4 regions of the Embleya sp. NPDC020630 genome follow, and region 2 is predicted to be linked to each of the others. Evidence: riboswitches for the same ligand, from Rfam matches in the RefSeq annotation. Region 2 holds a riboswitch; each other region holds the start of a gene.
What was found. A riboswitch is a leader RNA that binds a small molecule or an ion and turns the genes downstream of it on or off. The one in region 2 is predicted to bind cyclic di-AMP.
Positions count from the first base shown of each region.

Region 1: it holds a riboswitch for cyclic di-AMP, as region 2 does, so the genes downstream of both, ACH4XV_RS07220 (NlpC/P60 family protein) here and ACH4XV_RS36630 (transglycosylase family protein) in region 2, are expected to answer to the same signal.
Region 3: it holds a riboswitch for cyclic di-AMP, as region 2 does, so the genes downstream of both, ACH4XV_RS34155 (NlpC/P60 family protein) here and ACH4XV_RS36630 (transglycosylase family protein) in region 2, are expected to answer to the same signal.
Region 4: it holds a riboswitch for cyclic di-AMP, as region 2 does, so the genes downstream of both, ACH4XV_RS01910 (transglycosylase family protein) here and ACH4XV_RS36630 (transglycosylase family protein) in region 2, are expected to answer to the same signal.

Region 1 covers NZ_JBIRUB010000002.1:233,774-237,341, forward strand. The annotation lists gene ACH4XV_RS07210 (PIG-L deacetylase family protein) at 1-693, shown strand, start outside; gene ACH4XV_RS07215 (hypothetical protein) at 713-1,069, opposite strand; cyclic di-AMP (ydaO/yuaA leader) riboswitch at 1,437-1,575, shown strand; gene ACH4XV_RS07220 (NlpC/P60 family protein) at 1,585-2,670, shown strand; gene ACH4XV_RS07225 (LuxR C-terminal-related transcriptional regulator) at 2,763-3,440, opposite strand; gene ACH4XV_RS07230 (PspC domain-containing protein) at 3,437-3,568, opposite strand, start outside.
Region 2 covers NZ_JBIRUB010000016.1:65,941-69,508, reverse strand. The annotation lists gene galE (UDP-glucose 4-epimerase GalE) at 169-1,137, shown strand; cyclic di-AMP (ydaO/yuaA leader) riboswitch at 1,658-1,879, shown strand; gene ACH4XV_RS36630 (transglycosylase family protein) at 1,884-3,233, shown strand.
Region 3 covers NZ_JBIRUB010000013.1:126,735-130,302, reverse strand. The annotation lists gene ACH4XV_RS34165 (TMEM165/GDT1 family protein) at 1-347, shown strand, start outside; gene ACH4XV_RS34160 (DNA-binding protein) at 381-857, opposite strand; cyclic di-AMP (ydaO/yuaA leader) riboswitch at 1,490-1,646, shown strand; gene ACH4XV_RS34155 (NlpC/P60 family protein) at 1,653-2,615, shown strand; gene ACH4XV_RS34150 (methyltransferase) at 2,750-3,568, opposite strand, start outside.
Region 4 covers NZ_JBIRUB010000001.1:454,559-458,126, forward strand. The annotation lists gene ACH4XV_RS01900 (phosphoenolpyruvate hydrolase family protein) at 1-841, shown strand, start outside; gene ACH4XV_RS01905 (EthD family reductase) at 918-1,253, shown strand; cyclic di-AMP (ydaO/yuaA leader) riboswitch at 1,455-1,637, shown strand; gene ACH4XV_RS01910 (transglycosylase family protein) at 1,743-2,363, shown strand; gene ACH4XV_RS01915 (nucleobase:cation symporter-2 family protein) at 2,421-3,568, opposite strand, start outside.

The sequences.
Region 1 (3,568 bases), on a different contig from region 2:
GTCCTGGTGCTGGCCGCGCACCCGGACGACATCGACTTCGGGGCGGCGGGGACGGTCGCCACGTGGACCGAGGCGGGCATCGAGGTGAGTTACTGCCTGGTCACCGACGGGGACGCGGGCGGGTTCGATCCGGCGGTGCCCCGGTCGGAGATCGGCGGGATCCGGCGGGCCGAGCAGAGCGCGGCGGCGGCGCACGTGGGGGTGCGGCAGCTGTACTGGCTGGGGTATCCGGACGGGCGCTTGGCGGCCTCCATGGAACTGCGGCGCGACATCAGCCGGGTGATCCGGCAGGTGCGCCCGCAGCGCATGGTGATCCCGAGTCCGGAGCGGGACTGGGCCCGGCTGGCGCCGAGCCACCCCGACCACCTGGAGGCGGGCGAGGCGGCGATGCGGGCGATCTATCCGGACGCGCGCAACCCGTTCGCCCACCCCGAGCTGCTGGAGGCGGAGGGGCTGAAGGAGTGGACGGTGCCGGAGACCTGGCTGTCGCCGACCGCGGCGCCGAACCACGCGGTGGACGTGACGGAGGTGTTCGAGCGCAAGATCGCGGCGCTGCTGTCGCACGAGAGCCAGACGGGCCATCTACCGGAACTGCGCGAGCACGTCGTGTCGATGCTGGAGGGCAACGCGGCGCGGTTCGACCTGGGCGCCGGACGTATGGCCGAGGTGTTCCGGGTGGTGGACACCCGCTAGCGGCGGCGGGACCGGCGGCTCAGGTCCACACCACGGCGATGGCGATGTTCGCCACGGTCAGCAGGCCGATCGCGCCGAGGACGCGCGCGGACACCCGGTCCGCGGCGCGGTTGCCCCACACCAGCAGCAGGATGACCAGCAGGATGCCGAGCTTGGTGCCGATCTTGGCGGTGTCCACGTCCCGGTCCAGGCCGGACTGCACCACGCCCACCAGGGCCAGGCCGGTGACGAGCATGGTCAGCGCGCCGTGCGTCATCGCGGGCACGATCCGCACGTCGCCGGTGCGCAGCGCGGACATCTGGGTGAGGAAGCCGCCGAGCAGGGCCGCGATGCCCACGATGTGCAGCACCAGCAGGATCTGCCGCAGAACGTCCACGTCGTACAACCCCTCGTCGATCGTCGCCCCGGTGGGCATCCGGCCGGCGTTCTCGGCGCCGACGCCAAGTCCCCGCCGCCGTCCGGCAGCCTAGCCGGCGGCGGTTCACGCCTCACCATCGGTCGAATGCCATTAAAGATCGCCAAAAGGGATCAAGATCGACTTTAGGGAATCCGGGCGCTTTTCCCGTGATACGCGGAGATGGAAACGGTGACATTGGTAAAGTTTTGGCAATACGAAGGCCAATGGTGATGGTCCTGACACGCGTGTGACTAGTGTTCTGCGGCAGGCGATCGGCTCGAGGTCGGCCACCCGGTCGACACGATCGCCTCCGCCGAATTCGGTGACGGGTTTCGGTGACGGTGGGCAACCACGGTCGTCGCGACGCGCAGCCGGAACCGGGGACCCTCGCAGTCCCTTGGGGTGAATCGGTGCTTCGGCACCGTAGGGCGCCTTCTTCCGCCCGAACCCGTCAGCTAACCCGGTAGGCGGCCGAGGAAGGAGACCCGCCACCAGTGGCGTCCCAACGTCGACCCGGGCAACACCGCAAGCCCAAGCCGCGCACCGCCGTGCGTACCGCCGCGACCGTCGTTACGGCCGCCGCGACGATGACCGGCGTGATGACCTTCGCCGGCACCGCGAGCGCGGACCCCGCGCAGTCGTTCCAGCAGACCAAGGACCGCGTCAACCAGCTGCACAGTGACGTGATCAAGGCCACCGACGCCGCCAACGGCGTCGAGGAGCAGATCGAGAAGCAGCAGGGCACCGCGAACCAGACGCAGGCCCGGATCACCGAGGAACAGGCCGCGCTGAACGCCCTGCGCGACCAGATCGGTGTCCTGGCGGCCAACCAGTACCGCAGCGGCGGCCTCCCGCCGTCGCTCTCGCTCGCGCTCAGCGGCGACCCCGAGGGCTACCTGCAGAAGTCGCAGATGTTGTCCCAGCTCGACGGCCAGCAGGCCGCGAAGCTGAAGCAGATCGCGGCGCAGGCCCGAGTTCTCCAGCAGGACCGCACCGAGGCCTCCTCGCAGCTCGCGGAACTGGAGAAGCTGCGCACCGACCTGAACAAGAACAAGACCGACATCCAGGCCAAGCTGGCCGAGGCGCAGCGGTTGCTCAACACGCTCACCGAGCAGCAGAAGAAGGAAGTCCTCGACTCGGACGAGCACGCGAACGACACCACGCGGGGCAACGACCGCAGTTCGCGGGACAAGGACAAGGACACCGCGCCGGCGACCAATGTCCCGGCCTCCGGTCGGGCCCAGGCCGCGATCAACTTCGCGCTGGCACAGATCGGCAAGCCGTACGTCTCCGGCGCCGAGGGCCCCGGCTCGTACGACTGCTCGGGCCTGACCCAGGCGTCCTGGAAGGCGGCGAACGTCTCACTCAGCCGCACCACTTGGACCCAGATCAACGACGGCCCCAGGATCGCCAAGAGCGCCCTCCAGCCGGGCGACCTGGTGTTCTTCTACTCGGACAACCGCCACGTGGGCATGTACATCGGCAACGGCCAGATCGTGCATGCCCCGCGTCCGGGCAAGACCGTGACCAAGGCGCCGCTGGACTCGATGCCGTTCCTCGCGGCCATCCGCCCCGGCTAGAGCCCTCGATCCCCCGGCACATACGACGGCGCCCGTCCTCGGATTCGTTCCGAGGACGGGCGCCGTCGTATGTGCCGGGGGACCGCGACCGGTCAGACCAGTCGCCGATCCGTCGCCCAGCGGGTCAACTCGTGCCGGTTGGACAGCTGCAACTTGCGCAGCACGGCGGAGACATGGGTCTCCACCGTCTTGACCGAGATGACCAGTCGGCGGGCGATCTCCTTGTAGGCGTAGCCGCGCGCGATCAGCCGCAACACCTCGCGCTCGCGCTGGGTGAGCCGGTCCAGGTCCTCGTCGATCGGCGGCACGTCGGTGGCCGCGAACGCGTCCAGTACGAAGCCCGCCAGGCGCGGCGAGAACACCGCGTCGCCCTCGCCGACCCGGCCGATCGCGCGGATCAGCTCGTCGCCGGTGATCGACTTGGTCACATAGCCCCGGGCGCCGCCCCGGATCACCCCGATCACGTCCTCCGCGGCGTCCGACACGGACAGCGCCAGGAAGCGCACCGCCGGGATCAGCGACGCGCACCGGCGCAACACCTCGACCCCGCCGCCGCCGGGCAGGTGCACGTCGAGCAGAACCACCTCGGGGCGGGTCTCGGTGACCACGGCCACCGCGCTCGCCACGTCGTCGGCCTCGCCGACCACCTCGACCGCTTCGCCGATCTCGGCGCGCACGCCGGTGCGGAACATCCGGTGGTCGTCGACGAGGACCACCCGGGTGCGGGGCGTGCCCTCGACGGGTGCGCTACTCGTCTCGGTGGTGTTCACGTGTTCGTCCTTCCCACAGCGGACCGGCCGGCGTCGGCGCGGCGCATCTCCAGCTCGACCTCGGTGCCCTCGCCGGGTTCGCTGCGGATGTTCGCGGCGCCCCCGTTGCGGCGCATGCGCCCGAGCAC
Region 2 (3,568 bases):
ACCGCACAGCAACGTGGGAGCTTTTCCGTGCGATGTATGAACTCTGTACACGAAATCCCGTGCATGGTAACGGTCGCACCGCCCCCGGGTCGGGCATCTCCGCGCCGCCGGGTCCGAGCCCCCGTCGCGGGTCCGCCGCACGTTCGGGATGCCGGATAGGCTCGCGTCATGAAGTGGCTTGTCACCGGCGGTGCCGGGTACATCGGGACGCATGTCGTGCGAGTGTTGCTCGCGGCCGGTGAGGACGTGGTCGTCGTCGACGACTTCTCCTCGGGCGAGCGGAAGCGGGTGCCCGACGGGGTGCCGCTGATCGTCGGGTCGGTCCTGGATCGGGCACTCCTCGACGAGACGTTCCGGACGCACCGGGTCGACGGCGTGGTGCACATCGCGGCCAAGAAGCAGGTGCCCGAGTCGGTCGCGCGTCCCCTCTACTACTACGAGGAGAACGTGGAGGGCCTGCGCACGCTGCTCGCGGCGATGGTCGCGGCCGAGGTGCCCCGGATCGTGTTCTCCTCCAGCGCCGCCGTCTACGGCATGCCCGACGTGGACCTGGTCGACGAGGACACCCCGTGTCTGCCGATCAACCCGTACGGCGAGAGCAAGCTGGTCGGCGAGTGGCTGATCCGGGCCACCGCGCGGGCGCACGGGATCTCCTACGCCTCGCTGCGCTACTTCAACGTCGCGGGCGCCGGCGCGCCGGAGCTCGCGGACGCGGGCGTGTCCAACCTCGTGCCGATGGTGCTGGAGAAGTTGACGGCCGACCGGGCGCCGGTGATCTACGGGGACGACTACGCCACCCCCGACGGCACCTGTGTGCGCGACTTCATCCACGTGGTGGACCTGGCCGAGGCGCACGTGGCCGCCGCCCGCCGGCTCGCCGCCGACCCGGACACACGCCTGGTGCTCAACGTCGGCCGCAGTCGGGGTACCTCGGTCCGCGAGATGGTGGAACTCATCCGCGAGGTCACCGGTTTGCGCGAGTTCGCGCCCCAGACGCTGCCCCGGCGCGCCGGCGACCCGGCCCGGGTGGTCGCGAGTGCCGAGCGCATCGCGGCCGAACTGGGCTGGAAGGCCCGCCTGGACGTCTCCGACATGGTGGAGAGCGCGTGGGCGGGGTGGCAGGCGCGGCGCGGGTAGACGGGCGCGGGACGCGCCACGGGGTGAGCGCCGGGCCGGCCGAACGTGTGCCGCGCGTCCTGTGCTCCCGAATCACCCCGAGCGCCTTCGTGTGCTCCGAACGCCTCGATGCGACGCCGGCTGCCCGGTCGGCGTCGCGGGGAGTGCGTGGAGTGAAGTGCGCCGGGATGAATCGGACTTGGGGCTTTTGTCCTGTGGGCCGAATCACTACGGCTGCGGGTGCAGACGGGTACGGCGATGGGTAACGACGCCATTCCGGACCCGAGACGCGCGATGCGCCTGTGACGAACGGGGTTTCGGTGATCATTCCCGGGTGATCCATACGAGGCTTGATCAAGGTTCTTTGTCACCCGATCCGGCCGAATCCACCACGGAACGCCAACTACGGTCCTTTCCGTAAGGGATCATCTACATTGCGCTCAACCGCAAAACGGATAATCGGCTTCTATCCGACACAGACTTGTGATCTTCGGCGGGGCCTGCTTAGCGTTCGATCCGTCCGTATCCCACACGGACCCCGATCGCCGGTACGCCGAATCCTGTCGCCGGCCGTTCGGGAGGCTGACGAGCACCACACGACAGGAGCGGGGGAACCACAGGTGAACCGCCGCGCACGGCACCGATCGAGACGGTCGGCGGCCGTGAACGGCTTGGGGTGAAGCCACGTTCTTCGGAACGTGACCGGGCTATCGATCTCCGGCCCGAATCCGACAGCTCACCTCGTAGGCGTGGGAGAGGATCCAGCCATGCTGTCCGGAACCGGGCGTCATCGCCGTCGCAGCACCAGCAGGACCACGCGTCTGATCGCCGCGGCCGGCGTCGCCGGTGTCGGCGTCGCCATGCCGATCATCGGGGCGGGCACGGCTCAGGCCGCGTCCGTGAGCACCTGGGACAAGGTCGCCCAGTGCGAGAGCACGGGCAACTGGAAGATCAACACCGGTAATGGCTTCTACGGCGGCCTCCAGTTCACCCAGAGCACCTGGAACGAGTTCGGCGGCTCGCAGTACGCCGCGCGCGCCGACCAGGCGACCAAGAGCCAGCAGATCGCGATCGCCGAGAAGGTGCTCAAGAGCCAGGGCCCCGGCGCCTGGCCGGTCTGCTCGGTCAAGGCGGGCCTGACCCGCGGCGGTGCCGCTCCGGACCTCGACACGGGCTCGGCGGGCGGCAAGACCGCGCCGAAGACGGCCCCGAAGACGGAGAGCGCCAAGCCGGCGCCGAAGACCGAGACCGCCAAGCCGAAGATCGAGGTCAAGAGCGAGGCGCCGAAGACCGAGGCGCCCAAGGACGAGACTCCCAAGACCGAGGCGCCCAAGGCCGAGACGACCGCCAAGACGGACGCGACGGGCGGCTCCTACGTCGTGGTCGCCGGCGACACGCTGTCGCAGATCGCGAACGCCCGGAACGTGCCAGGCGGTTGGCCGAAGCTGTACGAGGCCAACAAGAGCGTGGTCGGCGAGAACCCGGACCTGATCTTCCCGGGCCAGCAGCTCACGGTCGACGGCAAGGCCGCGCCGGCCGCCGAGACCAAGACCGAAACCAAGACCGACCCCAAGGCCGAGGCGCCGAAGGCGGAGACGCCCAAGGCCGAGACCAAGACCGAGGTCAAGCCGGCCGCCGCGCCGAAGACCACGGTCAAGTCCGAGAGCACCAAGGCCGACTCCTCGGCCAAGGGCTCCGAGCAGGCCTCCGGTTCGTATGTCGCCCCGGTCTCCGGCGCCACCCTGACCGCGAGCTTCGGCTCGGGCGGGTCGCGCTGGTCCAGCGGCCACCACACCGGCCAGGACTTCGCCGTCTCGACCGGCACCACGGTGCGCGCGGTCACCTCCGGCACGGTCGTCTCGGCCGGCTGGGGCGGCGCGTACGGCAACGAGGTCGTGATCCGGCACGCGGACGGCAAGTACACCCAGTACGCGCACCTGTCCTCGATCTCGGTCAAGGCCGGGATGAAGGTGCAGACCGGCCAGAAGATCGCGCTCTCCGGCGCGACCGGCAACGTCACCGGCCCGCACCTGCACTTCGAGGTCCGCACCACGCCGAACTACGGCTCCGCGGTCAACCCGATGACGTGGCTGCGCAGCCACGGCGTGAACGTCTGATCCACCGCACTCCCGCGCCGAACGGCGGGCGTCCCCTTCGGGGGATGCCCGCCGTTCGCACGTGCGGGCCGCGCGGGCGCGGGGGTGGGGCGGGCGCGGCGAGCGGCCGGGCGGGCCTGGCACGGGGGGGGCGAGGCCGACGCGGGGCGGGCGGCAGGCCGGGGGTGGGGGACGCGCGGGGCGGGTGGGTGGAAGTCCCGGGGCGTAGGACGATTCCGGCGCGGGGGTCGGGTGCCGGAGCTTCAGGCGCCGGGGTTCAGGCGCCGAGGCTTCAGGCGCCGAGGCTTCAGGCGCCGAGGCTTCAGGGGTCGGGGCTTCAGGGGTCGGGGCTTCAG
Region 3 (3,568 bases), on a different contig from region 2:
TCGGCGCGTTCATGCTGCTGCGCGGTGGTGCCGACGATGAGGACGCGGACGGCGGCGGGGCGCGGATCACCGGATTCCGGGCGGTGTTCTCGACCGCCTTCATGGCCGTGTTCATCAGCGAGTGGGGCGACCTGACCCAGATCACCACCGCCAACCTGGCCGCCACCAACGGCACCTGGTCCACCGCGATCGGCTCGGTCGCGGCGCTGATGTCGGTGTCCGCGCTGGCGCTGCTCGCCGGGCGGTTCATCGCCAAGCGCATGCCGCTGCAGACCGTGCAGCGGATCGGCGGGGTGTGCATGCTCGGCCTGGCGATCTGGTCCCTGGTCGAGGTCTTCGCGGGCTGACCCGGTGGGTGTTGCGAGCCGACCCGCGCGCGTTCAGGCCCGAGCGGCCGGGTCGTCCTCCGGCTCGGGGGTGGTGCGGCCGAGCAGGCGTTCGTAGCGCTGGCGGGCCGCCTGCGGGGTGCCCAGGCCCAGACCGAAGGCGATCTCCTGCCAGGTCATCTCGCGCCCCCGGGCCATTCGGAGGAGCCCCGCCTCCAGGTCGTCCATCTCGCCCCTGGCCATCGGGATCAGGCTCAGCGCGGCGGTGATGTCGGCGTGGTCGACCGCCGGCTCGCCGTCGGCGGGCTGCGCGATACCGCTGAGCAGGAACGACACCAGCCGGATCGCCTCGTGCGGGCCGAGCATGTACGGGTTCACCTGCCGCGCGCGCTGCTCGTCGGTGGCCGCGTGCCGCTCAGCGATCCGGAACAGGGAGGCGTGTACGCGCCGGGCCCGCGCCTGCTCGGGGTCGGGCGCGGTGAAGGGGTCGTGGGATTCGGGGGTCACGGGCGTGTCCGCAGTCGAAGACATGGTCACAGCATGCCGAGACGCACGGATCGATGTCAATGGATCATGTCGCATGACTCATGTTGAACATCTTGTTCACACGGCTTGATTCCACCCCGCCCCCGCGTCAGCCCGGCGTGGGCTGCGCCGGGGGCGGCATCAGGGCCGTGCGCAGGGCCGGGTCCGGGAGGGCTTCCGGACCGAAGACGGCCAGGCGGATCAGGGCGTCCTCGCGGCGGCGGTACGCACCACAGTGACGGCTCCCCGCACGTTTGTCCGGTGGAAACCCCTCTGCCGGGGTGCGGGTGCGGGGTGCGGGCCGACCCGATGCCCGGAATGTGATGTAGCCCGCATGGATAAAACGGACATAAATTATATAGCCGACTTCGGGTTGCAATTCATTTTCGGTGGCCGGCGACGGATCTCGACTATTTTCCGTTACCGCTCCGTCACGCCACTCTCCGAGATATGCCCTCGTCATCGCGGGTGCTTCCGACCGAAGCCGGCCGAGATGTCACCTTTATTCCGCCTTTACGCTCCGCGCAAAGTCTGCGATTCGGTTGTGATCTCCCCATCGCATTGCCTACCTTTCTCGCCGATTCACCTTTCGGGTGAACCCTGCCGCCGGTACGCCGAATCCCGTCGCCGGCAGCGGGATGTCTACAGCGAAGAATCCGACGGGAGCGGGGGAACCAGGTGAATCGCCGTGGCCGGGATCGTTCCGGTGACGGCTAGGGGTGAAGTCGCGTGAAGCGACCGGGCTGCTCCAGTCCGAATCCGACAGCTCACCTCGTAGGCGACAGGAGAGGACCCCATTTCATGCTGTCCGCAAACGCTCGCCACCGAGCCGCCCGCCCCGCCAACGTCCGCCGCTTCGTCGCGGCGGTGGGCATCGCCGGCATGGGAGCCGTCATCCCGGTCGCCGGCGCCGGTGCGGCCCACGCACAGGTCCCCACCACCGACCAGGCCCCCACCGGCGCCTCCGCCGTGCTGTCGGCCACGCCGACCGCCGCGGTCGACAGTGCCCCGGTCCAGGCCGAGGTCGCCGCGCCCGCGGCCACCACCGCCGCGGACAAGGCCCGCTACCTGGTCCAGGCCGGTGACACGCTGTCCCAGCTCGCGCTGACCAACAAGGTCTCCGGCGGCTGGCAGAGCCTGTACCAGCTCAACCGCGACGTGCTCCCGTCCGGCCCGGACCTGATCGAGATCGGCCAGACCCTGCGGCTGACCGGCTCGGCGCCCGCGCAGCCCAAGGCGGAGGCCCCGGCCAAGCCGAGCATCCAGGTCCAGCCGAAGACCACGGTCACGGGCAAGACCGCGCCGAAGCCGACGAGCAAGCCGTCGGTCGACGTCGCGGCCAAGCCCGCCGCCAAGCCCGCCACCGGCGGCTCGAAGGGCAACCAGGCGCCCACCGGCGGTTCCTCGAACGCGTCGAGCAAGGCCCTCCAGGCCGTCGCCTTCGCCAAGGCGCAGGTCGGCAAGCCGTACGTGTACGGCGCCACCGGCCCGAACGCGTACGACTGCTCGGGTCTGGTCCAGGCCGCGTACAAGGCGGCGGGCATCTCGCTGCCGCGCGTGACCAACGACCAGTTCGCCGCCGACCCGCACGTGTCGATCGCCAACCTGCAGCCCGGCGACCTGGTGTTCTTCTACTCGGGCATCAGCCACGTCGGCATCTACATCGGCGACGGCAAGATGGTGCACGCCGCCAACTCGCGCAAGCCGGTGGAGATCGCCTCGATCAACACCATGCCGATCGCCGGCGCGACCCGCCCGAACTGATCGCGCGACCCGGCCGCGGCGGCGCCCGGGTGAGCATCGCACAGCAGTGACAGCAGTGGCCGGTGCCGTGCTCCCGACCGTGGTCGGGAGCACGGCACCGTTGCACGCCCGCTTCCTGCACGTGCGCCGGGTGCCTACTCCTGCGTAAGACGCGGTCGGGCGGTGAGTACCGCCATGTCCAGCGGCAGCGGTCGCAGGTCGAGCAGTTCGAAGCCGCCCTCGGCCAGCAACGCGCGATACTCCGCCACCGTGCGCTCGCGGCCCCGGGCGTTGGTCATCATCTGGATGTCGAAGCGCAGCGGCAACACCGACCCGCCCGCCTCGACGATCGGCCGTTCGACGATCGCCAGGCGTGCGTCGACCGGCATCGCCCGGGCCAGCGCCCGCAACACGACCAGGCACTCGGCGTCCGCCCAGTCGTGCAGGATCCGGGCCAGCAGGTACACGTCTCCGCCGCCGGGCAGCGGATCGGTGAAGAAGTCGCCGACCACCAGATCGCACCGGTCCTCGGCGACCGATGCGGCGAGCAACTCCCGGGCGGCGTCGACCACATGCCCCCGCTCGAAGAGCACCCCGCACGCGGTCGGGTGCTCGCGCAACACGCGTAGGAGCAACTCCCCGTCGCCGCCCCCGACATCGACCACCGTCGCGGCCGGCGGCAGGTCCAGGGCGGCCGGCACCGCATCGAAGACGATCGTGCCGAACGCCATCGCCTCCCGGAACAGCCGGGCTTCGTCCGGGTGTTCGGCGAAATACTCGAACGACTCCCGGCCGTGCACCCGGGTGAACGCGTCCTCGCCGGTGCGCACCGTGTGTTCCAGGCCGAGATACGACGTGAAGAACAGGCCGCTGTACAGGTCCGCCAGCGCGGCCAATGATCCGTCCCGATCGGTGCGCAGCAGCGCACCGCGCTCGGTGAGCCGGTAGTGTCCGTCCGCCTCGACCCGCAACAC
Region 4 (3,568 bases), on a different contig from region 2:
CCGACTGCGCACGACGGTCGAGCAGGGCGGCGTCGTGATCGGCGCGGGCGCGGGCACCGGATTGTCCGCCAAGTGCGCCGAGGCCGGGGGTGTGGACCTGATCATCATCTACAACTCGGGCCGCTATCGCATGGCCGGCCGGGGTTCGTTGGCGGGACTGCTGCCGTACGGCGACGCCAACGCGATCGTGGTGGAGATGGCGGGCGAAGTGCTGCCGGTGGTGCGCAGTACCCCGGTCCTCGCGGGGGTGTGCGGCACCGATCCGTTCCGGATCATGCCGCACTTCCTGGACCAACTCGCGGCCATGGGCTTCGCGGGAGTGCAGAACTTCCCGACGGTCGGCCTGTTCGACGGTGTCTTCCGGCAGAACCTGGAGGAGACCGGGATGGGCTACGACCTGGAGGTGGAGATGATCCGGCTGGCGGCGGAGCGCGGCTTGCTCACGGCGCCGTACGTCTTCGACCCCGAGCAGGCCCGTGCGATGGCGGCGGCCGGCGCCGATGTGCTGGTGCCGCACCTGGGCCTGACCACCAAGGGCAGCATCGGCGCGACCACCGCGGTCACCCTCGACCAGGCGGTTGAGCGGGTGCAGGAGATGCGCGACGCGGCGGCGGAGGTCGATCCCGACGTGCTGGTGCTGTGCCACGGCGGGCCGATCGCCGAACCCGAGGACGCGGCGTACGTGCTGGCCCACACCACCGGCGTGGTCGGCTTCTTCGGCGCCTCCAGCATGGAGCGCCTGCCGACCGAGGTGGCCATCACCGAGCAGGCACGGGCGTTCAAGAGCATCACCCCGAGTGGGGACGCCGCCACGACGGGCGACACCCCGGCACATCCGTAACGACCGCGCCCGGCAGCAGCCGCCTGGCGCAAGCGCACGTCCGTCCGTCCGACCATCACGAGCGTGAGGACCCGGCATGTACAAGTTGACCGTGCTCTACGGCCACCCCGAAGACCCGGCGGCGTTCGACTCCTATTACTGGGACAAGCACGTCCCGCTGGCCCGCACCATGCCGGGGCTGACCGGCTGGACCATCGGCAAGTGCGAACCGGATCCGTCCGGCGCGAAGCCGCCCTATTACCTGGTGGTCGCGCTGTACGCGCCCTCGCGCGCGGAACTCGAGGCTGTGCTGGATTCGCCCGAGGGGCGGGCCACGGTGGCCGATGTGCCCAATTTCGCGACCGGCGGCGCGACGTTCCTCTGGGACGAGGAGCGGGTAGTGGTTCCGGTAGAGCTGCCCGCGACGGAATAGCCCGTCGCTGACGCACGCGTGACCACGCGGCCGCGCACCGTGTACGCCGGAGCCGTGACCTGCAAGGATGGCGACAAATCGGGCAAATAGGTGTTATTCCCCCTTATGGGGGACGTCACAAACCGCCCGAAATGTTTGCCAACCCGGCGAACCGGTGCGTAGCTTCGTGGTTGTTCGCACAAGCGGACTCCCCGGGCGGTACGCCGAATCCTGCCGCCGCCCGAGGGAAGCAGTCGAAATTGACTGGCGGCAGGAGCGGGGGAACCAAGTGAGCCGACATCGGCACTGCCGATGCCTGGGGTGAAGCCATGCCTGTGACAGGCGAGGCCGGGCCAATCGTCCGAACCCGACAGCTAACTTCGTAGGCGCCCGACGAGGTAATCAATGACCTTCCGTGCCATCACCGCTCCGGTTCGTTCGCTCTCTCGTGGCCGTCGCGCCGGCATCGCCGTCGCCGCGGGTGCGGGTCTCGTCCTTCCTCTCGTGGGCATGGCGGGCAGCGCGAACGCCGCGACTTCGTCCACCTGGGACGCGGTCGCCCAGTGCGAGAGCACCGGCAACTGGAGCATCAACACGGGCAACGGCTTCTCCGGCGGTCTGCAGTTCACCCCGAGCACCTGGAACGCGTTCGGCGGCAGCCAGTACGCGGCCAGCGCCGCGCAGGCCTCCAAGGCGCAGCAGATCGCCGTCGCCGAGCGGGTCCTGGCGAGCCAGGGCCCCGGCGCCTGGCCGGTCTGCTCCGTGAAGGCCGGCCTGGGCAAGGGCGGCGACGCCAACGCCACGGCCGAGTCCTCGACCGCCGGCAAGACCAAGTCCTCGGTCGAGCCGAAGGCCGAGCCCAAGTCCGAGGCCAAGCCCGCGACCGGCAACGCGCCGAAGCTCAACGTGCAGCCCAAGCAGGACGTCGCCAAGCAGGACGCGCCGAAGTCGGCCGCGACCGAGCGGGCGTCGGGCTCCGGCACCTACACCGTCAAGTCCGGTGACACGCTGTCCGCGATCGCGGCCAAGCTCGGTGTCAAGGGCGGCTACAAGGCCCTGCACACGGCCAACGCCGGCGTCATCGGCGACAACCCGAACGTGATCGCGGTGGGCACCAAGCTCGCCGTCTGATCTCCCCTCACCACGTGGGCCCCGCCGAACACTTCGGCGGGGCCCACGTGCATGTGGTCATGCTCGAGTGGGCTGTTGGGCGGACTGGGCCGGCAACGTGACGGCGGGGTCGGTGGGTTCGGCGGGCGCCTTGCCGCCCGCGCGACTGGTGTGGTTGAGCAGCAGGTTGAGCACGACCGCCACGATCAGCGCATTGGAGCCGGCGTTCGGATCGGCCTTGCCCAGGGTGCGGATGCCGGCCACCGCGACGGTGCCGAACAGGACCACGCCCGCGCCGCCGAGTATGGGCTGCGGGACCAGCGCGACCAGGCCGCCGACAATCGGCATCAGGCCCATGAGGACCAGGAAGCCGCCGCAGACCGCGACCACGAACCGGCTGCGGATCCGGGTCAGCGCGACCAGTCCGATGTTCTGCGCGAAGGCGGTGCAGGCGAAGCCGTTGAACACGCCGCCGAACGCGGTGGCCGGGCCGTCGGCACGCAGCCCGCCCGCGATGGTGCGGTCGTCGGCGGGTTTGTCCACCACCTCGCTCAGCGCGATGATGTCGGCCGTCGACTCGGTCATGCACACGATCATCACCACGAGCATCGACACGGTCACCGATACGTCGAACTGCGGTGCCCCGAAGGCGAAGGGCCTTGGCACCTCGAACATCGCGAGGCCGCTCAGCGCGTCCCCGTCCACCCGGTCGAACGGGATGGCCGGTAGCGTGCCGACGAGCAGCCCGAGCAGGACCGCGACACGCTGCCCGAATCCGGTCAGCACCCGATGCAGGACCAGGATCGCCACCAGCGTCGCGGCGGCGAGGCCCAGATTGGTCATCGAGCCGTAGTCGGCCGCCTTCCGGTCGCCGCCCTGCGCCCAGTTGCCCGCCACCGGCGGCAGGGACACGCCGATCAGGGTGATCACCGTCCCGCCGACCACCGGCGGGAAGAAGCGGACCAGTCGGCAAAAGACCGGGGCGAGCACGAGGCAGAACACGCCGGCGACGATGGTCGAGCCGAAGATCACCGGCAGTGTCGCGTCCTGCTTGGCCGCGGCCACCGCCAGGATCGGCGAGACCACCGCGAAGGTGACGCCGTTGACGAACGGCAGTCGCGAGCCGATCCGCCAGAAGCCGATCGTCTGGAGCAGCGTGGCCAGGCCCGCGATCAGCAGGCTCGCGCCCAGCAGCGTGGTCGTCTCGGCGGGGGGCAGGCCGAGCG